3 regions of the Streptomyces sp. NPDC002520 genome follow, and region 2 is predicted to be linked to each of the others. Evidence: riboswitches for the same ligand, from Rfam matches in the RefSeq annotation. Region 2 holds a riboswitch; each other region holds the start of a gene.
The links. Region 2 has a riboswitch for cobalamin ahead of ACWD5D_RS38245 (cobalamin biosynthesis protein). Riboswitches for the same ligand answer to the same signal wherever they lie in the genome.
Positions count from the first base shown of each region.

Region 1: it holds a riboswitch for cobalamin, as region 2 does, so the genes downstream of both, ACWD5D_RS00235 (CbtB domain-containing protein) here and ACWD5D_RS38245 (cobalamin biosynthesis protein) in region 2, are expected to answer to the same signal.
Region 3: it holds a riboswitch for cobalamin, as region 2 does, so the genes downstream of both, ACWD5D_RS33345 (ribonucleoside-diphosphate reductase subunit alpha) here and ACWD5D_RS38245 (cobalamin biosynthesis protein) in region 2, are expected to answer to the same signal.

Region 1 is NZ_JBSFXG010000001.1:48,814-56,328, reverse strand. It holds gene miaB (tRNA (N6-isopentenyl adenosine(37)-C2)-methylthiotransferase MiaB) at 1-424, opposite strand, end outside; gene ACWD5D_RS00250 (PP2C family protein-serine/threonine phosphatase) at 534-1,283, opposite strand; gene ACWD5D_RS00245 (histidine phosphatase family protein) at 1,571-2,155, shown strand; gene ACWD5D_RS00240 (CbtA family protein) at 2,274-3,032, opposite strand; gene ACWD5D_RS00235 (CbtB domain-containing protein) at 3,054-3,275, opposite strand; cobalamin riboswitch at 3,311-3,461, opposite strand; gene ACWD5D_RS00230 (DUF6204 family protein) at 3,599-3,958, shown strand; gene ACWD5D_RS00225 (MarR family winged helix-turn-helix transcriptional regulator) at 4,012-4,470, shown strand; gene ACWD5D_RS00220 (hypothetical protein) at 4,731-6,185, shown strand; gene ACWD5D_RS00215 (pyrophosphohydrolase domain-containing protein) at 6,189-6,593, opposite strand; gene ACWD5D_RS00210 (TAXI family TRAP transporter solute-binding subunit) at 6,701-7,515, shown strand, end outside.
Region 2 is NZ_JBSFXG010000044.1:2,590-10,104, forward strand. It holds gene ACWD5D_RS38215 (hypothetical protein) at 1-817, opposite strand, end outside; gene ACWD5D_RS38220 (alpha/beta hydrolase) at 1,224-2,351, opposite strand; gene ACWD5D_RS38225 (class II aldolase/adducin family protein) at 2,432-3,124, opposite strand; gene ACWD5D_RS38230 (lysozyme) at 3,382-4,131, shown strand; gene ACWD5D_RS38235 (anion permease) at 4,285-5,535, shown strand; gene ACWD5D_RS38240 (hypothetical protein) at 5,570-5,797, shown strand; cobalamin riboswitch at 5,956-6,097, shown strand; gene ACWD5D_RS38245 (cobalamin biosynthesis protein) at 6,196-7,149, shown strand; gene ACWD5D_RS38250 (cobyric acid synthase) at 7,146-7,515, shown strand, end outside.
Region 3 is NZ_JBSFXG010000032.1:28,495-36,009, forward strand. It holds gene ACWD5D_RS33320 (carbohydrate ABC transporter permease) at 1-768, opposite strand, end outside; gene ACWD5D_RS33325 (extracellular solute-binding protein) at 843-2,120, opposite strand; gene ACWD5D_RS33330 (GntR family transcriptional regulator) at 2,527-3,291, shown strand; gene ACWD5D_RS33335 (DUF3311 domain-containing protein) at 3,428-3,694, shown strand; gene mctP (monocarboxylate uptake permease MctP) at 3,691-5,307, shown strand; cobalamin riboswitch at 5,457-5,600, shown strand; gene ACWD5D_RS33345 (ribonucleoside-diphosphate reductase subunit alpha) at 5,727-7,515, shown strand, end outside.

The DNA of each region.
Region 1 (7,515 bases), on a different contig from region 2:
CGACCTGCGCCTCCTCCTGGACGCGCGCGCGTTCCAGCAGGACGGGCAGTTTGCCGATGTTGTGCGTGCCGAAGACGACGTCCACCCAGGGCGCCTTCTTCACGATGGTGTCCTGGTCCTTCTGCGCGAGGCAGCCGCCGACCGCGATCTGCATGCCGGGCCGGGAGGCCTTCTTCGGCGCGAGCCGGCCGAGGTTGCCGTAGAGCCGGTTGTCTGCGTTCTCGCGCACGGCGCACGTGTTGAACACGACGACGTCCGCGTCCCCGTCCGAGCCCTCGGGCGCGCGCACGTACCCGGCCTCTTCGAGCAGCCCGGACAATCGCTCGGAATCATGGACGTTCATCTGGCACCCGTAGGTACGAACTTCGTAGGTCTTGGGTGCCTGAACGTCCACTGCGGGGCTCCGGTCGCTGCTGCTGGTCATGCCTTAAAGGGTAGGCGGTCCCCGACGGGCCCCGTCCCCGCGCTCACACGGCCCGCTACGCCGGTCCTTCGCACGGGGATCGCCGGGCGTCTCCCCAGGTCCGGCACCCCTACTCGTCCGCGATACGCAGGAGCGCCAGCGTGATGTTGTCGGGGCCGCCCGCCTCGATGGCGGCCTTCCACAGCAGGAAGGCCGCCCGGCCGTCGTTGGGCTCCCGCATCACCTCGTCGAGCGCTTCCGGCGGCACAGGATCGGTCAGGCCGTCGGTGCAGATGAGGTAGCGGGCGCCTGGCGAGAGGGGCTCGGCTGTCAGATGGGGGCGGACGGCCCGGTACGCGCGCGTGCCGCCCAGGCACTGGGTGACGATGGACGTGGTGCGCTGCCCTGGAGCGAGCGGGGGGCTGTCGTCGACGCTGACCTGGCGGAGCCCGTCGTCGCAGGCCTTCAGGACCCGGCTGTCACCCACGTTGAACACCAGCAGCGAACCCGGCTTCACGACGGCACCGGCGACCGTCGTCCCCATGGCCGCGAACGCACCTCCCGCCTCGCCGCCGGCGGCCTCGTACACGGCGCGGTTGCAGGCGTTCAGGGCGTCGCGCACAGCGTCATCGCTGCTCAGAACGGGGCCGACCGACGCGATACGGCGCACGACCAGCGCGCTGGCCACATCGCCGCCGGGATGCCCGCCGAGCCCGTCGGCGACGGCGACCACCAGGGGTGTCCCGATCGGGAAGACCAGAGTCTGCGGATTCTCCGTCGCCGTGGCGCACAGGGTCCACGGCCCGACCACCAGGCTGTCCTCGTTCCGTTCGCGGAGCAGCCCGGGATGGCTGAGCGCACTCACCGACACGTACCGCATGGAACGTCACCGACTTCCGGCATGGGACGCACCGCCGGACACCTCAAGCGTAGGCGGAACCGGGAGGCCGTTCCCTCCGGCGCGGTGCTCCCTGGTCTCCGGGCCGGGCGTACCTTCGTACGGACGCAGACGCAGCCGTGCGGATCCGATCCCACGGACCCGTTCGTACAGACCCGTCCGTACAAACCCGTCCGCACAAACCCGATCGCACAGAGCCGGTCGCACAGAGCCGGTCGTCCGGACTCGGCTCCGGCGCCCACCCCGGCCGAACCACAAGGAGCAACCGCGTGACCAGCCGTGTCACCCTCATCTCCCCGGCGATCACACCATCGCTGCGGCGTGCCCGCTTCGACGACGGTGACTCGATCGAGGACAGTGCGGCTGTGCGGGCCGGATCGGCGGCGACGTCCCTGCGCGCCGCCGGGCGCGCCTTCGCCTCCCCCAGCGTGCGCTGCCGGGAGACGGCCTCGGCACTCGGCCTCGACGCCTCGGAGCAGCCGGATCTCTCGGGCCTGGACGTCGGCCGGTGGCGCGGGCGGACGCTGGAGGAGGTCGGTGCCGAAGAGCCCGAATCGGTGGCTCGCTGGCTGGCCGACCCGGACGCCGCACCGCATGGCGGGGAATCGGTACGGGAGTTGTGCGCGCGGGTCGTCCGTTGGTGGGAAGCGGCGGGGTCGGGCGACGGAGGGACGGTCGCCGTGGTGGAGCCGGAGGTCGTACGGGCTGTGGTGGCGCACGTGTTGGGAGCACCCGCGTCCGCGTTCTGGCGCGTCGACGTCCCGCCGCTCACGGCAACGGAGTTCACCGGCCGGTCCGGGCGCTGGAACATGCGGGTGGGGCACGTCCTCGCCGCGTCGAAGGACGTCGTATGACGGGTGCCCGGAGCGTCCCGTCCCGGTGGCGACGAGCGCCTGCGCCGGTTCCCCGAGAGCGTGAAAAGGCCCCCGGACGGTCATCCGTCCCCGAGGGCCCTCTCTCATGTCCTGAAGGTCAGTGCGCGGCCGGCACCGCCCGCCCCGACGCGGAGGTCGCGGGCTTCGGGTTCAGCAGTCGTTCGGCCAACTCGCCGAAGAGCAGGCCGAAACCGCCCCAGAGGACGGCCTGGACGGCCAGGGCCGACAGCCGGAACCGCCACAGCAGGGTGGCCGGGAATTCCTTCGGCACCTCGTTGACGGCCGGAAGGAAGGCGTAGGCCAGACCGATCACCAGGAGGAAGCCGGCCACCGCGACGACGGTGGCGTACCAGGTGCCCAGCCGGGGTGCGAGCCGCTTGCCCAGGATGGTGGCGGCGACCGCGAGCAGCACGCTGAGCAGCATCATCAGGAAGTACAGGCCGGTCCGCTTGCCGATGGTGTCGGGGTCTCCGACCGACGGCGGGTTGGCCGGGTACTTCAGGAACGGCACGACGTAGACGGCGAGCAGAGCGCAGCCGGACAGCAGCAGCGCGGTCGCCCGCGGGGAGAAGCGGCCCACGCGGCCGAGCGCGACGCAGAAGGCGAGCGCGGCGACGCCGCCGAAGGCGACTCCGTAGACCAGGACACCGGTGGCGAGACCGGCGGTGGACTGCAGGGAACGCGAGACGACTTCCATCTCGTGCTCGTGGGCGTGGGCATGGGCTTCCTCGAAGCCGATCGCGCTGTCGATGTTCGGCTCACCGAGGAAGTACGCGACGCCGAGGGCGAGCACGCCGGCACCGAGGCCGGCGAGCATGCCCCGCACGAGCAGATTTCTTACCGTTGCGGAGTTCATGACGGGTGCGGCGTCCCCGGCTCAGTGGCAGGGGAAACCGAGCAGGTGGCGGCCGTCGTGCAGCCACTCGTGAACATCCGTGCCGTTGAACACGGAGGTGGCGCCCTGCTCGGCGCCGACGAAGTACAGCAGGACCAGCATCAGGACACCGAAGAAGACCGCCCACGGGGCGATGGTCTTCAGCGGCAGCGTGGCGGGTACGACGGGGGTGGTGGCTGTCGGCTGGGCGACGGTCTGCGCCATGGCAGGACCTCCTCTGGGAGTTCGCGTCCCATCTCGGTGGTGCACAGGACGACGGCCACGGGTCTGACTCACGAAACACCCCCCTTGGAGGGCGCCTCGCACACAGTGGCGCGACCGTGCCGGGCTCTCACCGGCTTCCGTCGTACCGTCGTCGATATCGGACAGACCGTACCGCGTGACGAGTGCATGGCCAAGACCGCACCAACTGACGCGATCTTGCTCTCGCGCCAGTGACCCGTCGGTGACCCATCGGGCGGCAGGCGGGCCGTCCGGTGCCGGAAACCCGGTGGAGCCGCGACGCACGCTCTGCCTAAGGTCGCGGGATGAGTACTCGTACCTTCCGTATCACCGTCCGCGGCGCCTTCGACGACCTCGGCGACGCGCAGCGGGCCGAGTTGCTGGCCGACGCCGCCGAGCACGACGTGCTGCACTCCGCCTACACGCCCGAAGGGCATCTCAGCTACGACATCGCCGCCCGGCCGGCCTTCGTCTTCCGCTTCTCGGACACCGGGGAGGAAGAGGAGGACATCCTGGAGGCGACGGAACGGGCCGAGGAGGCGGCGAAGGCGTGGCTGACCGAGCGTGGCTACGGCTTCAAGAACCTCCGCTCCAGCGCCGAGGACCTCTCGCAGGCGCCCCTGGGGAAGCGGCAGCGACGCAACGCGCGCATCAGGGGCGCATAAACTTGAGTACTCAAGGAGTAGGCAATGAATCGAGGAGCGGGAAATGACCGGCAATGACTGACGCGCTGGACGCGTCGTTGCGGCTGATGCGGGCGCAGGCCGCACTCGTACGGCGCTTCGACGCGAGCCTGGGTGGGCTGCACGGGGTGAGCCTGGCCGACTTCACGCTGCTGCTGCGGCTCGGCCAGGCGCCGGGCGGCCGGATGCGCAGAGTCGATCTGGCCGAGGCACTGGGGCTGACCGCCTCCGGGGTGACCCGAGGGCTGGCGCCCCTGGAGCGGATCGGACTGGTGACCCGCGAGGCTGACGCCCGTGACGCGCGCGTGGCCTACGCCTCGCTGACCGACACCGGACGGCGACTGCTGACGGAGATGCGGCGCACGGCCGAGGAGACCGCCGCCGAGTTCTTCACCGCACCACCCTGGGGCGAGGGGGACATCGGACTGCTCTCCACCCTGCTGACCCGCCTCGGCGGCACTGGTCTGCCCGGCCTCGGTGGCCCGCCCCGATGATCCCCTGCCGCGATCCCCTGCCGCATTCGGAATCCGGCCACAAGATGACCTGAACTCGCCGTGTTTCAGGTCACGTTGAGATGTGATCGGATTGTGAGGGGTACGTGCGCGCAGGCATGGCATGCTCATGCCTCACCACTGAGTTACCGACCGGTTCTACCTCACGGTAGCCGGGCCTGTGGTCATTCTTCGCCCGCCACGGGCCTGTGGTGTTTCTTCGCCACCCCCCACTCCACACAGGACTGACCTTGCGCAGACCCATGAGGCACAGGCGTGCCCTGCTGCCCGCCTTCGCCGTGACCACTCTCCTCGTCGCCGCCGGCTGTTCCTCGCCCGCACCGCATACCGAGCGGGCCGCGGCAGGGCACGGCAAAGAGATCCGGGCCACCGACGGCCACGCCGCCGGCCAGAACCACTCGCTCACCGTCGCGGCGGCCCCCGACGCGGCCGCGACCGCCACCGCAGGCCCGGCCGGCTCGGGTACGCGGGCGCACAAGACCACGCTGACCGTCAGCTCGTACGACAGCCGCAGCCGGCGTGCCGTCATCGCCAACGGCGGTGCCGGAAAAACGACTTCGCCCATCTCTCCTTCCTCCCCTTCCTCCCCTTCATCCCCTTCCTCTCCATCCTCCGCCGCCCCCTCCGCCTCCCCGGCCGCGCCTCACGGGGCCGCCGTGGGCGACGTCATCGCCAGCGCCCCGGCGCCCGGCGCACCCGACGGACTGCTGGCCCGGGTCACCAAGGTGATCGGCGAATCGGACCAGGGCACGGAGGTGCAGACCGAACCGGCCGACCTCAACGCCGTGTTGGGCGACGACACGGCCAAGGGCACCGTGCCGGTCAACCCCTCATCCTTCGCCGTTGACAAGCTGCTGCCCGACGTGAAGGTCTCCTGGTCCAAGGCGGGTGACGTGCACGTCGGACCCAAGGGCGCCACAGTGCCGCTCGGCAGCCTCCGGCTCGACGTCGGCGCCACGGTGCCGACGTCCGAGGACGCCCCTGCCTCGGCCACCGCCTCGGTGTCCGGGTTCGTGCAGGTGGCCCCGCAGGTCGACTTCACCTACGACGGCACGGGCACCGACGCCGCGCCGAGCTCGGCGTACCTGGGCGTGTCCGGCGACTGGACCTCCGGCTGGGCGGTGAAGGGCCGCGCGGCGGCCACCGCCGCCCCGCTGCGGATCCCGTTCGCCAAGCTGCACGCCGACCCCGTGCTCCAGGTAGGCGCGGTCCCCGTGGTCGTCAACCTCGACCTGACCTGCTATGTCCAGATCAACGGCGACGGGCACGTCACCGTCGACGTGGAGCAGGCCATCAAGGGTGGCTTCAAGGCCGGCGGCACCTTCGGCGCGGCCCAGGGGTGGTCACCGGTCAGCTCCGCCGACATGACGAGTGCGCCGGTACGGGCCTCCCTGACCACCGGCGGGAAGGTGACAACGGCCCTCGGCGCCGAGGCCTCGGTCGGCCTCTACGGCAGCGTCGGCGTCACCGCGGATCTTGCTCCGTATCTGCGCGGTGAAGGCTCCGGTACGGTCACCGCCTCCACCGACACCCCTGCGACGGCGCATGGCGTCTGGGAGGTGTACGGCGGCGTCGATCTGTCGGGCACCCTGCGGCTCCAGCTGTCGCTCTTCGGCACACCGGTGCTGGAGCGGAGCGTCCCGCTGGGCTCCCTGCACCGCGAGTGGAAACTGGCGGACGGCTCACTGGGGGAGTAGCCCTCAGGCGCCGTCAGGTATCCAGCCCTGGCGGCGCAGGACGGCCGACACGTCCGGTGCCCGGTAATGCTCCCCCTTGAGGACCTTGCCGTCAGAGCGGCGGGCGACCTGGCCGTCGGGGCCGAGTTTGCTCATGTTGGCGCGGTGGATCTCGGCGATCACCTCGTCGAGGTCGATGCCGTGGACCAGCGCCGTGCCGTACGCCACGTACACCACGTCCGCCAGTTCGTGGGCGAGCCGGTCCAGCGGGCCCTCGACCGCCACCTCGGCGACCTCCGCGGCCTCCTCGGCGAGCAGCTCCCCGCGGTGCGCGGCCAGGCCGGGCGACACCTCTTCCGGCCTGCTGCGGGCGTCGAGGCCGAAGGCGAGGTGGAACTCACGGACGAGGTGGGCGGGGGAAGTGCTCATACGGCGACTGTAGCCGCCGACGCTGACAGCGCCTCAGAGTTGTCCACAGGTCCGCGGAGTGGCCTCGGCCCTGGCCAGCCCCGGGCAGGCCTGGCAGGATCGCCCGCATGTCCCAGGTGCTCTCCTCCCCAGGCCGGCGCCGTGCGCTGCGCGGCTCGGCCGTCGGCGTCGTCGCCCTCGGCCTGCTGCTGTGGTGGTTGGTGCCCCTGGGCGAGAAGCCGCCGACGGGAACGATCGTCTTCAGCACGGGCACACCCCGAGGGGTCTACCAGGAGTACGGCGAGCGGCTGCGCACTGAGCTGGGCAGGGACATGCCCGGCCTGACGGTGAAGCTGCTGAACAGCGCGGGTTCACAGGAGAACGTCCAGCGGCTCGCGGACAGGGAGGCCGACTTCACCATCGCCGCGGCCGACGCGGTGGAGACGTACGGTCTGCGGCACCCGGACGGCATGGCCCGGCTGCGCGGCGTGGCCCGGCTCTACGACGACTATGTACAGCTCGTCGTGCCGACCGGATCCAAGATCTCCAGCGTGGCGGATCTGCGGCACAAGCGGGTGGCCACCGGGTTGCCGAACTCCGGGGTGCGACTGATCGCGAACCGGGTGCTGAGGGCCGCGGGCATCGACCCCCAGAAGGACATCACCCCCGTCTCCGAGGGCATAGACACGGGGCCCGGACGGCTGCGGCAGGGCCGGATCGACGCCTTCTTCTGGTCCGGCGGGCTGCCCACGAAGGGCCTGGTCGGGCTGGCCGAGAAGTCCGCCTTCAAGTTCGTGCCGATCGGCGATGACCTCGTCACCCGGCTGCACGCCGACGGCGAGGCGGCGCGTTACTACCGGGCCACCACCATCCCCGAGTCGGCGTACTCGTCCGTGCAGCACGGCTCCGCAGTGCCGACGATCGCTGTCTCCAACCTGCTGAT
Region 2 (7,515 bases):
CGACGGGGCGGGCGGCGAGCCAGGCGCGGTACTCGGCGCGGGCGGCGTTGGGGCGCAGCTGGGCACAGCCGCGGAGCATGTCCTCGGCGGACTGCTCGATGTTGCCGGCGGGGCTCTGCGCGGCCACGCAGATCTGCTCCAGCTTGACCCAGACCGCCCAGCTGCCGAGCGGGGTGAGGGTGGCCTGGCCGCCGCCGTGGGTGAGGGCGCCGACGGAGGCGAGGGCGCGCACGGCCCAGTCGAGGAGGGGGGCGAGCGGGGTGTCCCCGGCGGGCGCGGGCTCCGCGGGGCGGAGCTGCTCGGCGGGGCCGGCGGTCCCCCCGGCCCCGGGCGCGTAGGAGATCTCGCAGCGCTCGGTGCGCAGTTCGCTGACCCGCTGCTGGAGCAGGTCGAGCAGCTGCTCGACCGGGACGGGCCCGGCGGACAGCTGAAGGAAGGAGAGCACCTGGGGCATGGCCGAGACGACCTCGGCGACGGCTGCGGGCTCGTGGTCCTCGGGTTCCGGGCAGGCGAGGGACCAGGCGTCGAAGAGGGCGACCCAGCCGCGCAGCACGGCGCTGTCGTCACGGTCCCAGGCGCGCAGCCGCCAACCGGGGCGCGCGCTGTCCCCGTGCACCTCGACGAGTCCGGCGAGGCGGGCGGTGTCCCACTCGGCGCGGATCTGGGCGGAGCTCAGGCCGAGGTCGGTGGCGGCGCGTTCGGCGGTCTTGTCGGAGAGGGTGGCCTTGCCGTCGGCGGTGGCGTCGTTCCCCGGGCCGAGGGCGGCGTCGGCCCAGCGGGCGACGCGGACCGCGCCGGCCAGGCCGGTGCGCGCCATTCGGGCCAGTTCGGCGGGGGCGGGGGTGCCTTCCGGCGGCCGGGGTGCGGGGCGGCGTGGGCGCCGCTGGTTCACAGCTCTGGGGGCGGCGGCCAGGGGTCGCGGTCGGACGAGTCGAAGCCTGGAGTCGCGCGGGATACGGGACGTCACGGGTGCAGTCTTCCGGTTGACGGTCCGAAAACCCAAACGGAATGTCACGGGGGGCGACGGGGGTGGCCAATGCACGGGGTGCGATGACAGGCGAGGAGACGTGATCCAGTCATTCGTACGGCCCTAAACGGAACGGCTGGAACCGGGACGTCCGGCTCGGGCCGGAGGAGTCGGGGCCCGCGTGATCAGCGATGACTCGCATAGGCGGGGTCCCGCACCAGCGGTGGCTCTCCCCGGGTGTCTCACCACGGCCGACTCACATCAGCGGTATCAGGAATCGGCGCAGCCGCTCCTCGTACTCCTGCGGGTCCACGTTCCACATCGCGGCGTGCGAGGCCTGCGCGACGGTGTGCAGGGCGACGCGGTCGGGGTGGCGGGCGGCGAGGCGGCGCGAGTACTCCCACGGGGCCACCGTGTCGTCCGGGCCGTGGAAGATCAGGGTGGGCACGGGCGGCGGGACGGGGTCGGCGGGCCCGGTGACCTGGTCGGCGGAGAGCCCGGCACGGCCCTGCGCGGCGCGCACCGCAAGCGGCAGCAGCGGACCGGGGGTGTGGTGGGCCCGGGCCAGGGCGCGCAGCGTGGCCTCCCAGTCGAGCACCGGCGAGTCGAGGACGAGACCGACGACGCGCTCGCGCACCGGGGAGTGCTCGGCGGTGCGCAGGGCCATGGTGGCGCCGGTGGACCAGCCGAGGAGGACGACCCGGCCGGCGCCGTAGCGGACGGCGTAGCGGATCGCCGCGTCGACGTCCCGCCACTCGGTCTCGCCGAGGTGGCCCAGGCCGTCCGGCGGGCGCGGGGCGCCGAGGTCGCCGCGGTAGGCGAGCGCGAGGACGGGCAGGCGCCGCTCGTGCAGGAAGCGCATGACGTTCATGGCCTGCTCGCGGGTGGTGCCCAGGCCGTGGACCGCGATCACCCAGGTGTCCCGCTGTCCCGGTACGAACCAGGCGGGCAGGGTGCCCAGTTCGCCGGGCACGTCGACGTCGGCGTGGTCGAGTCCGAGGGCGGTGCTCGGGTTGCCGACGTACACGTTCGGGGTGAGCCACACCGCGTCGCCGGGGCCGAGGGTGCCGTGCGTGACGCGTTCGAGGCGTCGTACGACCGCGTCGGCGCTGTGCTCGGCCGACTCCAGGACGGCGCCGACGACCGCGTGGGAGCCGTCGCCGGAGAGGCCGTAGGTGCCGGGGCGCAGGGAGGCCAGGTCGCGGGTGAGGGTGATCCGGCCGGCCGCCGTCGCGTGCACGGTGAGCCGGGGCTCGGTGGGCAGGGGCCGGCCCGCGGGCGCCTTCAGCGCGGCGTCACTGGCGAGCCTGCCGGCGGCCACGGATGCCGCGCCGGCGGCCAGGACTGCGGTGAGTGCGGCGGCGGTCGCCTTGACGGTGCGCACCCGTCCAGTGTCGTGGCGCTCGGTGGTCCCGGCCAGCGGAGCGGCACCGCGGAAGTCCGGCGGGGCGGCTCGGCGGAAGGTCAGCCGCGCTGCCCGTACCCCTTCAGGCGTTCGGTGACCTCGGACAGCTGGGAGTCGGTGAGCAGGGACGGGGACAGACCCGGGAGCGAGGACGCGGTCAGCCAGAGACGGCACATCCACTCCAGTTGGGCGGTGCGGTCGTAGGCCTGGTCGAGGGTGGCGCCATGGGTGACCGTGCCGTGGTTCTGCAGGAGGCAGCCGGAGCGGTCGGTGAGGGCGCGCAGCATGTTCTCGGCCAGTTCGTCGGTGCCGTAGGTCGCGTAGGGGGCGACCCGGACGCGGCCGCCGAGGGCGCTGCTCATGTAGTGGATCGCGGGGAGTTCGATCACGAGGGTGGAGACGGCCGTGGCGTGCACCGCGTGGGTGTGGACGACGGCGCGGGCGTCGGTGGTGCGGTAGATCGCGAGGTGCAGGGGCAGCTCGCTGGTCGGTACCAGCGTGCCGAGCACCTGCCGGCCGGTGAGGTCGACGCCGGTGATGTCGTCCGGGGTCAGCCGGTCGTAGGGCACGCCCGAAGGCGTGACGAGCACGGTGTCGCCGACGCGCGCCGAGACGTTGCCGGAGGTGCCGACGACCAGCCCGTCGGCGACGGTCCGCCGGGCCGTCGCGACCAGTTGCTCCCAGACGCCTGCCGCGTCCCCGTCCGCGTCCCCGTCCGCTTCCGTGCCCGCGGTGCGCCGCTGTTCAGCCATGCCGTGATCCTGCCAGCAGACCGCGTGGGGAACGGCACGTCGGAGCGCAACAGTTGAGCCGCCGAATGGGTGCATATCGCCGCGAAATATACGAAAAACTCCTCCTCGTCGGTGATCAACCGCATTCAATGTTCCCCGGCTCGCCGGACTCCACCGCGCCCTAATCGGGAGGACACATGACCCTCGATCACTCCTCTCCTTCACGCCCTTCACGTCCTTCAGGTCCTTCTCGCCCTCCGCGCCCGACGCGGCGCCGCATGGGCGTCCTCGCGGCGGTCACCGCGGTGCTCGCCCTCGCCGGCACCCAGGCCGCGGCCGCCCGGCCGCCGTCGGCCTCGGCAGGGGGACTGCCGTCGGAGGCCATGGCGGGACTGCCCCTGGGGCACGACGTGTCGTCCCACCAGGAGCACGTGGACTGGCCGGAGGTCCGCTCGAACGGCGCGCGGTTCGTCTACGTCAAGGCGACCGAGTCCACCGGCTACCGCAACCCCTACTTCGACCGGCAGTACGACGGCGCGTACCGGGCGGGGCTGATCCGGGGCGCGTACCACTTCGCCCGCCCGGACCGGTCCTCCGGCGACGCGCAGGCCGCCTACTTCGTGCGGAACGGCGGCGACTGGCGGGCGGACGGACGGACGCTGCCGCCCGCGCTCGACATCGAGTACAACCCGTACGACCCGGACGAGAAGTGCTACGGGCTGAGCGGGCCGGAGATGGTCCGATGGATCCGGTCGTTCAGCGACGAGGTCCGGCGGGAGACCGGCCGCCGCCCGGTCATCTACACCACCGCCCTGTGGTGGAGCGCCTGCACCGGCGACAGCCGCGCGTTCGCCGACGACCACGCCCTGTGGATCGCCAGCCACGGCGCACCGGACCCGGGGGCGCTGCCCGGCGGTTGGCAGCACTGGACCTTCTGGCAGTACGACATCCAGGGCGGTCTGCCGGGTGACCAGAATCTCTTCAACGGGCCGCAGAGCCGGCTGCGGGCCTTCGCGCGCGGCCGTTGACCAAGGGGCACCTGAGGCGCCGGACACGAACAGACGCGAACGGAACCCCGACCCCCCGTTTGTGACACCCCTACGCCCGCCTCAGTTCACCTTCCGTTCACCCAGGTTGCCTACGGTCCAACAGCCAATGACCTCGAACGATTGCCTGGGTAAATGGAAAACTTCTCGCTGATCCTCGCGATTGTGGTGGTAACCGCACTCGCGTTTGATTTCACGAACGGTTTTCACGACACCGCCAACGCGATGGCCACGACCATCTCGACCGGTGCGCTCAAGCCCAAGGTCGCGGTGGCCATGTCCGCCGCCCTCAACCTTGTGGGCGCCTTCCTCTCCGTGGAGGTCGCCAACACGATCTCCAAGGGTCTCGTCGATGAGAACGGCATTCGTCCCGAGGTCATCTTCGCCGCCCTCACCGGCGCGATCCTCTGGAACCTGCTGACCTGGCTGGTGGGACTGCCCTCCAGCTCCTCGCACGCCTTGATGGGCGGCCTGGTCGGGGCCACCGTCGCCTCCGCCGGCTTCGGCGCCGTCCACGGTGACGTCCTGGTCACCAAGGTTCTGCTCCCGGCGGTCGCCGCACCGCTCGTGGCCGGTCTCGCGGCGATGCTCGCCACCCGCTTCTCCTACGGCATCGGCAGGAACGCCGGCGGCGAGGCCACCCGCAAGGGCTACCGCGCCGGCCAGATCGCCTCCGCCGGCCTGGTCTCCCTCGCCCACGGCACCAACGACGCGCAGAAGACGATGGGCATCATCACCCTCGCGCTCGTCGCGGGCGGCACGATCGCCCCCGGTTCCAACCCTCCCACCTGGGTGATCCTCTCCGCGGGTCTGGCCATCGCGCTCGGCACCTACATCGGCGGCTGGCGCATCATCCGCACCATGGGCAAGGGCCTGACCGACCTGGAGCCGCAGCAGGGCTTCGCCGCGCAGACCAGCGCCGCCACGGCCATCCTGGCCTCCTCGCACCTGGGCTTCTCCCTCTCCACCACGCACGTCGTCTCCGGCTCGGTGATGGGTGCGGGCCTCGGCCGCAAGGGTGGCGTGGTCCGCTGGTCCACCGCGACCCGGATGTTCATCGCCTGGGTGCTGACCCTCCCGGCCGCCGCCCTGGTCGCCGCGGGCGCCGAGTCCGTGACGGACCTGGGCGACTGGGGCACCGGGCTCGTCGCCGTCTTCCTCGTCGCCGCCAGCGCCACGATCTGGAAGGTCTCCCGCCGCGAGGTCGTCGACCACACCAACGTCACCCACGACGGCACCACCGAGCCCGCCGGCGTGGTGACCACCGCCATCGCCGCGGTGACCCCGCCCCCCGCCGGCACGGTCGGCGAGGGCCTGACGGCCACCATCGCGGCTCCGGCCATCGCCGACCCGGCCCCGGCGACCCCGCCGGCCGCCACGGTCTGACCCCGAGCACCCGGTACCTGAAGGAAGCATCCCCATGAAGATCGACTGGGCGGCCATCGGCTCCGTCTTCGGTGTCAGCCTCGTGGCGACCGTCGGCCTGGTGGCCCTGTTCACCCTCGGTGTCACCGGCCTCTCCCGCCGGGAGAAGGCCGCGGCGCAGGGCAACTCGGCGGCGCTCGCGGTGACCGGCGCGTACATCTGCTTCGCCGCCTGCGCGGCCGCCGTGGCGTACGGCATCTACCTGATCGTGGTCAAGGCCTGAACCCCGGGTCCACGGCCCGGACCTGACCGACCGTCCGGAAGACTCCGCCCCCGAAGTGTTCGGGGGGCGGAGTCTTTCGCGTGCCCCCACATCGCGCGACCGGCGCCGATGTGGGGCTCGGCACACTCTCCCCACGCAGGTCAACGGCAAGTTGACGGCTCTTCCGGGGGCGTGGTGGACTGCCGGGGCCATGTACGGCGGCAGAAGAGGAAGCCGGTGCGAATCCGGCGCGGTCCCGCCACTGTCACCGGGGTAGAAACCCCGGGAGCCAGGAACTCTCGCCGCCGGTCTCGTCGAACCAGGGCGTGGACACCCTGAGTGAGGACATATCGCCATGCTCGGCTGCCGATCGAGAACCCGTACCAGGACTGCGCCTTCGCCCACGGCCGGCTGAGCCGATGGGTGCCGATCGCTCGTACGCGTACGGCGCCGCCGCCGGCCTCCTGGGCGACCTGCTCCTCGGCGATCCGCGCCGCGGGCATCCCGTCGCCGTGTTCGGGCGTGCGGCCGGCGCCGTGGAAGGCGCGTTGTGGCACGACCACCGCGGCTGGGGTGCGCTGCACACCGCCGTGTGCGCCGGAGGCGCCGTCGCGCTGGGTGTCGTGGCCGAGCGCGCCGTGCGCCGCTCCCCCGCCGCGACCGTCGCGCTGACCGCCGCCGCCACGTGGGCCGTCGTCGGGGGCACCTCGCTGGCCCGGGAGGCCCGGACCGTCGGGCGTGCCCTTCAGGCCGGGGACGTGGCGGCCGCCCGTGCGCGGCTGCCGCACCTGTGCGGCCGGGACCCGCAGGCCCTCGACGCCGACGGGATCGCCCGTGCGGTGGTCGAGTCGGTCGCCGAGAACACCTCCGACGCCGTCGTGGGCGCACTGGTGTGGGGAGCGGTCGGCGGGGTGCCGGGGCTGCTCGGGTTCCGGGCGGTCAACACCCTGGACGCGATGGTGGGCCACAAGTCCCCCCGCTTCCGGCGCTACGGCTGGGCCTCCGCCCGCCTGGACGACGTCGCCGGCTGGCCGGGGGCCCGGCTGACCGCCGTACTGGCCACGCTCGCCGGACCCGATCCGCGCGGTGCCGTACGGGCATGGAAGGCGGACGCGGCGAGCCATCCGAGCCCCAACGCCGGTCCCGTCGAGGCGTCGTTCGCGGGCGCCCTCGGGGTGCGCCTCGGCGGGACGCTGTCCTACGGCGGGCGCGTCGAACACCGGCCCGTGCTCAACGGGGGCGCCGGGCGCGCCGTCCGCGTCACCGACATCGACCGGGCGGTACGGCTGTCCCGGCGCGTCGGCCTGCTCGCGCTCGGCACCACGGTGGCCGCGCGCGTCCTCCTCAAGAACCTGAAAGGACGGGGCGAGTGAACGGTGGTCTCCTCGTCGCCGGCACCACCTCCGACGCCGGCAAGAGCGTCGTGACGGCCGGGATCTGCCGGTGGCTGGTGCGCCAGGGCGTCAAGGTGGCGCCCTTCAAGGCGCAGAACATGTCCCTCAACTCCTTCGTGACCCGCGAGGGCGCGGAGATCGGCCGCGCGCAGGCCATGCAGGCCCAGGCGTGCCGGATCGAGCCGACCGCGCTGATGAACCCCGTGCTGCTCAAGCCGGGCGGTGAGCAGAGCAGTCAAGTGGTGCTGCTGGGCAAACCGGTGGGCGAGATGAGCGCGCGCGGCTACCACGGCGGGCGCCAGCAGCAGCTGCTCGGCACCGTGCTGGACTGCCTGGCCGAGTTGC
Region 3 (7,515 bases), on a different contig from region 2:
CGAGAGGGTCGTGAGCATCACGACGATCGGCTTGAGGATGGGCAGGGTGACGTACCGGAAGACACCCCAGGCGCCCGCGCCGTCGAGGCGGGCCGCCTCCTCCAGCTCCCTGGGGACCTGGGTGAGGCCGGCGCTGAGGGTGATGACCACGAAGGGGACCGCGCCCCAGACCACGAGCAGCATGATGACCGCGAGGCCCTCGGGGCCGCTCGCGAACCAGTTGTGGCCGATCAGGTCGACGCCGGGCAGCTTGCTGATCAGGGCGTTGAGGATGCCGTAGTCGGCGTCGAAGAGCCACTTGAAGACGGTGGTGGCGACGATGACGGGCATGCCCCAGCTGGCCACCAGCGCGATGTTGATCAGGGTCTTCACCCAGCCGGAGACGCGCTGCAGCAGCAGGGCCACCAGCATGCCGAGGACCATCGTGAGGATGACCGAGCCGGCCGCGAAGACGATCGTGCGCAGCACGACCTGCCAGAACTCGCCGTCGCCCAGCACGGCGGAGAAGTTGTCGAACCCGGCCGACTCGGCCGGCTGGAAGCCCCACAGCTGGGACTGTCCGAACGTCTGGAACGACAGGGTGACCAGGCGGACCAGCGGATAGCCCATGACCAGGGCGAGCACGAGCAGACAGGGGGCGAGCAGCAGCCAGGGGGTGGCGGCCGTGCCCGTCCTGCTCGATCCGCGTGGCCGGTCGGGGGAACCCGGTGGCGGTGCCTGCCGCGGTGGCGGCACCTTGGCCGGGGTGGTGGTGTCTGCGGCACTCATCGCGCGCTCCTCAGCGGTCCCTCGGGTCGTACGAGAAGCGGGGCCCTGTCGGTGAACAGGGCCCCGCACTCAGGTCACTTCGTGTTGATGACCTTGTCGATCGCGGCGTCGGCCTCCTTGGCCGCCGCCTCGACCGACTGCTTGCCGGTGCCGATGTTCTGCAGCATGGTCTGCAGGACCTGGGCCTTCTCGACCTGGCCCCAGCCGGGGGCCATCGGGACGAACCAGTTGGACTCGGCCGCGGTAGCCGGCACGACGGTCGCCGGGTCGCTCTTGAGGGTGGCGAGGTCGGTCTTGTTGTTGGGCAGGTTGCCCTTGGCCATCAGGCCCTTCTGGCCCTCGGGTCCGGTGAAGGCGTTGATCCACTCGGCGGCGACGCCCTGTGCCTTGGACTTCACCGGGATGGCGAGGTCGGAGCCGCCGAGGAAGACCGGCATGTTGTTGCCGGAGGGACCGGGCAGCACGAAGTTCTCGAGGTTGTCCTTGAGCTTGCCGGTCTTGTCGTTCTTCGGGTCGGCGGCGGTCGCGCCCTCCCAGGCCGCACCGAACATCAGGTCCGACTTGCCCTGGCCGTAGACGATGTAACGGTCGGACTCGTCCTTGGTCTTGTCGCCGTGCATGTACTTGTCGATGACGCTCTTGAACTCGCCCAGGCCCTTGAGCGACTCGGGCGAGGAGAGGCTGGCCTTCCACTGGCCGCCCTCCTCCTTGGCGATGGAGCCGCCGGCGTCGTAGACGAAGGACATGGCCGCGTACCAGTCGCGGGTGGGCTGGTACCAGGCGTTGAACTTGGCGCCCTGCTTCTTCTGGATCTTGTCCAGGTCGCCGGTCAGTTCGGCGTAGGTCTTCGGCGTCGACTTGATGCCGGAGGCGGCGGCGATGTCCTTGCGCCAGGTGCCGACGCGGCCACCGGCGTAGTACGGCACGCCGTACGTCTTGCCCTGGTAGCTCACGGAGGCCTTGAGGCCGTCCAGCCAGGCGGCGGAGTTGTCGAACTTGGCCGGGTCGACGGGGGCGAAGGCACCCTTGACCATGTAGCCGAGCATCTCCGTGTTGCCCATCTCGACGACGTCGGGGGCCTTGTCGGTGGCGAGGACGGCGTCCAGCTTGGTGTTCTTGTCCGGCCAGCCGTAGTACTCGTGCTTGATCTTGATGCCGGGGTGCGCCTTCTGCACGGCGGCGTCGGCGGACTTCACCAGGTTGGGCCAGTTGTTCTGGGCGTCGACGGTGAGCCAGACGGTCAGCTCCTTGGCGTCCGCCCCCGCCTTGTCGTCCTTCTTGTCACTGCCACACGCCGCGATGGAGACGACCATGCCCGCGATACCGATCGCGGCTACCAGCTTGCGCTTCACGCCACCCTCCTCAGGGTTCCCACAAACCCCCTGCCTCCCCGCGGTGACCGTCAAGCCGTCGTACCGCCCGTGGGGCCGGGACTGGACCAATGGTGTAGACCAGCACGGGGAGCTTGGCCCAGACCAATAGGCCTGTCAAGGGTGTTCAAGCAGGCTCCGAAGGTCCGTGATGCGACCGAGATATGCAGGGACCTTTCATTGCTCAACCGACAGATCGGACGGACCAGTTCCGCTGAACCACTCCCACCCGGTAGGGCGATGGACTAGACCAACCGAGGGTGCGACGGTTATACAGAGGGGATCACGGAGCGTGCGGGTGAACCCCTGCCACGAAGCCGTGCCACGATGTGAGCGTGGCCGAAAGGATGTCGGTCGCTTTCGGCATCCGGAGCCGGGAAGGCAGAGCATGAGCACCGACGTCAGCAGGGCGGAGAACGAGACAGGCGCGACCGTCCGTACCGCGCGCGTGCCCAAGTACTACCGCTTGAAGAAGCATCTCCTGGACATGACGGAGACGCAGGCGCCCGGCACGCCGGTGCCGCCCGAGCGCACACTGGCCGCGGAGTTCGACACCTCGCGCACCACCGTCCGGCAGGCCCTGCAGGAACTGGTCGTCGAGGGCCGGCTCGAACGCATCCAGGGCAAGGGCACCTTCGTCGCCAAGCCGAAGGTCTCCCAGGCACTGCAACTGACCTCCTACACCGAGGACATGCGCGCCCAGGGCCTGGAGCCGACCTCGCAGCTGCTGGACATCGGCTACATCACCGCCGACGACCGGCTCGCCGAACTGCTCGACATCACCGCCGGCGGACGCGTGCTGCGCATCGAGCGGCTGCGGATGGCCAACGGCGAGCCGATGGCCATCGAGACCACCCACCTGTCCGCCAAGCGCTTCCCGGCCCTGCGCCGCTCCCTGGTGAAGTACACGTCCCTGTACACGGCGCTCGCCGAGGTCTACGACGTCCATCTCGCCGAGGCCGAGGAGATCATCGAGACCTCCCTGGCCACCCCGCGCGAGGCCGGCCTGCTCGGCACCGACGTCGGCCTGCCGATGCTGATGCTCTCCCGCCACTCCGTGGACCGCGAGGGCAAGCCGGTGGAGTGGGTGCGCTCGGTCTACCGAGGGGACCGGTACAAGTTCGTCGCCCGCCTCAAGAGGCCTGTGGACTGAGGGGAGTCGGCGTCTTCACGCCGTGCGCGCCGAATCGGCATACCGATATCCGGACGAGGTCTTTCGCTTCCACGACGCCGTCACCTAGATTGCCTGCGCATTGCACAGGTGAGCACCGAGGGGACGGAGCCGTGGCATGTCGGAAACACCTGAAGTGAGACCACCGGTGGTAACACCGGTCCGCGTCGTCATCGCCCTGTGTCTCGCCGTGCCGTTCGTGGCGATGCTGTGGGTCGGCTCGTACGCCAAGACGGACCCGACGTTCATCGGGATCCCGTTCTTCTACTGGTACCAGATGCTCTGGGTGCTGATCTCGACCGCCCTCACCATGGTCGCCCACCAGCTCTGGCAGCGTGACCAGCGTGCCCGCAGGGCCACCCGGGGCGGGGGTGCGGCGAAGTGAAGAACGGCGTCAACGGCGTCGCGCTCGGCGTCTTCATCTTCTTCTTCCTGGCCGTCACGGTCATGGGCTTCCTCGCCGCACGCTGGCGCAAGGCCGACAACGAGCACTCCCTGGACGAGTGGGGGCTCGGCGGCCGGTCCTTCGGCACCTGGATCACCTGGTTCCTGCTCGGCGGCGACCTGTACACGGCGTACACCTTCGTCGCCGTACCGGCGGCGATCTACGCGGCGGGCGCGGCCGGCTTCTTCGCGGTGCCGTACACGATCCTGGTCTACCCGCTGATCTTCACCTTCCTGCCGCGCCTGTGGTCGGTCTCGCACCGCCACGGGTACGTCACGACCTCCGACTTCGTGCGCGGACGGTTCGGCTCGAAGGGCCTGTCGCTGGCGGTGGCCGTCACCGGCATCCTCGCGACGATGCCGTACATCGCGCTCCAGCTCGTCGGCATCCAGGCCGTCCTGGACGTGATGGGCGTCGGCGGCGGGGAGAACACCAACTGGTTCGTGAAGGACCTGCCGCTGCTCATCGCCTTCGGTGTCCTCGCGGCCTACACCTACTCCTCGGGTCTGCGCGCCCCGGCCCTGATCGCGTTCGTGAAGGACACGCTGATCTACGTCGTCATCGCGGTGGCGATCATCTACATCCCGATCAAGCTGGGCGGCTTCGACGACGTCTTCGCCAAGGCCGGTCAGGCGTTCAGCCAGGTCAACCCGGCCACCGGCAAGCCGCGCGGCGCGCTCGCCCCGCCGGAGGCCGGCCAGTGGACGTACGCCACGCTGGCGCTCGGCTCGGCCCTCGCGCTGTTCATGTACCCGCACTCGATCACCGCGACCCTGTCGTCCAGGAGCCGTGAGGTGATCCGCCGCAACACCACGCTCCTGCCCCTGTACTCGCTCATGCTCGGCCTGCTGGCCCTGCTGGGCTTCATGGCGATCGCGGCCGGCGTGAACGTCACCAACGGCCAGCTGGCGATCCCGCAGCTGTTCGAGAACATGTTCCCGGACTGGTTCGCGGGCGTGGCCTTCGCGGCCATCGGCATCGGCGCCCTGGTCCCCGCGGCGATCATGTCCATCGCGGCGGCGAACCTCTTCACCCGCAACATCTACAAGGACTTCATCAAGCCGGACGCCACGCCGAAGCAGGAGGCCCAGGTCTCCAAGTTCGTCTCGCTGCTGGTGAAGGTCGGCGCCCTGGTCTTCGTCCTCACCATGGACAAGACGGTCGCCATCAACTTCCAGCTGCTGGGCGGCATCTGGATCCTGCAGACCTTCCCCGCGCTGGTCGGCGGCCTGTTCACCCGGTGGTTCCACCGCTGGGCCCTGCTCGCGGGCTGGGCGGTCGGCATGGTCTACGGCACGGTCGCCGCGTACGGGGTCGCCTCCCCGACCCAGAAGCACTTCGGCGGCTCGGCGAAGGAGATCCCCGGCATCGGCGAGATCGGCTACATCGGTCTCACGGCGTTCGTCCTGAACGTCGCCGTCACGGTGGTCCTCACCCTCGTCCTCAAGGCCGTGAAGGCCCCCGAGGGCATCGACGAGACCCGGCCGCAGGACTACACGGCGGACGCGGGCGACGCGGGCGTGGAGACGGAACTGACGGGCGCCGCCCACTAGGGCACACCCGCAGCGGGCCGCCGGGGGACGAACCCACGGCGGCCCGCTTCCTCTTGCCCGCCGTCATACACAAGTTGACACTCTGAAGCCAGCACAACACACAACAGACACAACATCTGGGGGTGCCACGACAGCCCGGCACTAGATGTATGCTCATCCTCGCTGTCGCCACAGGGGAATCCGGTGCGAATCCGGAACTGTCCCGCAACGGTGTACTTGTGCACGTCCGCCCGCACGACGGAGAGCGTCGCACAGGAGTCAGTCCGAGGACCTGTCGGCAGCGCGCACCCGGCCGCCCGGCTCGGGTGCCTTCAGACGTCCGGGCCTCGTGGAGTGGGCCGGTGGACGCGACGCCGTGCGCGCTCGTGGCTGCCCCCTGCCCTCCGCCAGGCCCTGTGCCGAGCGAGGGAGAGCCCCACGTGACCATCGCGCCAGCCGATCCGGCTTCAGCCATCCCGGCGACCGAGGCCCCGGTGGAGACCGACGGTCCCGGTGCCGCGCTGCTGCGGACCCTGACCGAGCTGACCGCCGACCTGCCCGACGCCGACCCCGGCCGGGTCGCCGCCGCCGCGCTGCGCGGCCGGTCGGCGCGGGCGGACTCCGACGTCGCCGCGGAACTGCGCGAACTCGCCACGGAGGCCGCCGCCGGCCTGATCTCCGAGGACCCCGCCTACTCGCGGCTGGCCGCCCGCCTGCTGACCCTCTCGATCCGCGCGGAGGCCGCCTCGCAGGGCGTGACCTCCTTCACCGAGTCGGTGGCCGTGGGCCATCGCGAGGGTCTCGTCGCCGACCGCACCGCCGCGTTCGTGCGGCTGCACGCCGAGCGACTGAACGCGCTGGTCGACCCGGCCGCCGACGACCGCTTCGGCTACTTCGGCCTGCGCACCCTGCACAGCCGCTACCTGCTGCGCCACCCGCTCACCCGTCAGGTGATCGAGACGCCCCAGCACTTCATGCTGCGGGTGGCGAGCGGTCTGGCCGAGGACGACACCGTGCGCGCCCTCGACGAGGTCGCCGCGCTCTACGGCCTGATGAGCCGCCTCGACTACCTGCCCTCCTCGCCCACGCTCTTCAACTCCGGTACGCGGCACCCCCAGATGTCGTCCTGCTACCTCCTCGACTCCCCGCTGGACGAGCTGGACTCCATCTACGACCGCTACCACCAGGTCGCCCGCCTCTCGAAGCACGCCGGCGGCATCGGTCTGTCGTACTCCCGCGTCCGGGCGCGCGGTTCGCTGATCCGGGGCACCAACGGGCACTCCAACGGCATCGTCCCGTTCCTGAAGACCCTCGACGCCTCGGTGGCCGCCGTGAACCAGGGCGGCCGGCGCAAGGGCGCCGCCGCGGTCTACCTGGAGACCTGGCACTCCGACATCGAGGAGTTCCTGGAGCTGCGCGACAACACCGGTGAGGACGCCCGGCGTACGCACAACCTGAACCTCGCGCACTGGATCCCGGACGAGTTCATGCGCCGGGTCAACGCCGACGGGCAGTGGTCGCTGTTCTCCCCGGCGGACGTGCCCGAGCTGGTCGACCTGTGGGGCGAGGAGTTCGACGCCGCCTACCGCAAGGCGGAGGAGGCCGGGCTCGCGAAGAAGACCATCCCGGCCCGTGACCTGTACGGCCGCATGATGCGCACCCTCGCGCAGACCGGCAACGGCTGGATGACCTTCAAGGACGCCGCCAACCGCACCGCCAACCAGACGGCCCTGCCGGGCCACGTCGTCCACTCCTCCAACCTCTGCACGGAGATCCTGGAGGTCACCGACGACGGGGAGACGGCGGTCTGCAACCTGGGCTCGGTGAACCTGGGTGCCTTCGTCGACACGGCGGCCGGCGACATCGACTGGGAGCGGCTGGACGAGACGGTCCGCACCGCCGTGACCTTCCTCGACCGCGTCGTGGACATCAACTTCTACCCGACCGAGCAGGCGGGCCGCTCCAACGCCAAGTGGCGTCCCGTGGGCCTCGGCGCGATGGGCCTGCAGGACGTCTTCTTCAAGCTGCGCCTGCCCTTCGACTCGCCGAAGGCACGGGCGCTCTCCACGCGGATCGCCGAGCGCATCATGCTCGCCGCGTACGAGGCCTCCGCCGACCTCGCCGAGCGCAGCGGCCCGCTGCCGGCCTGGGAGAAGACCCGTACGGCCCGGGGCGTGCTGCACCCCGACCACTATGAGGTCGAGCTGAACTGGCCCGAGCGCTGGGCGG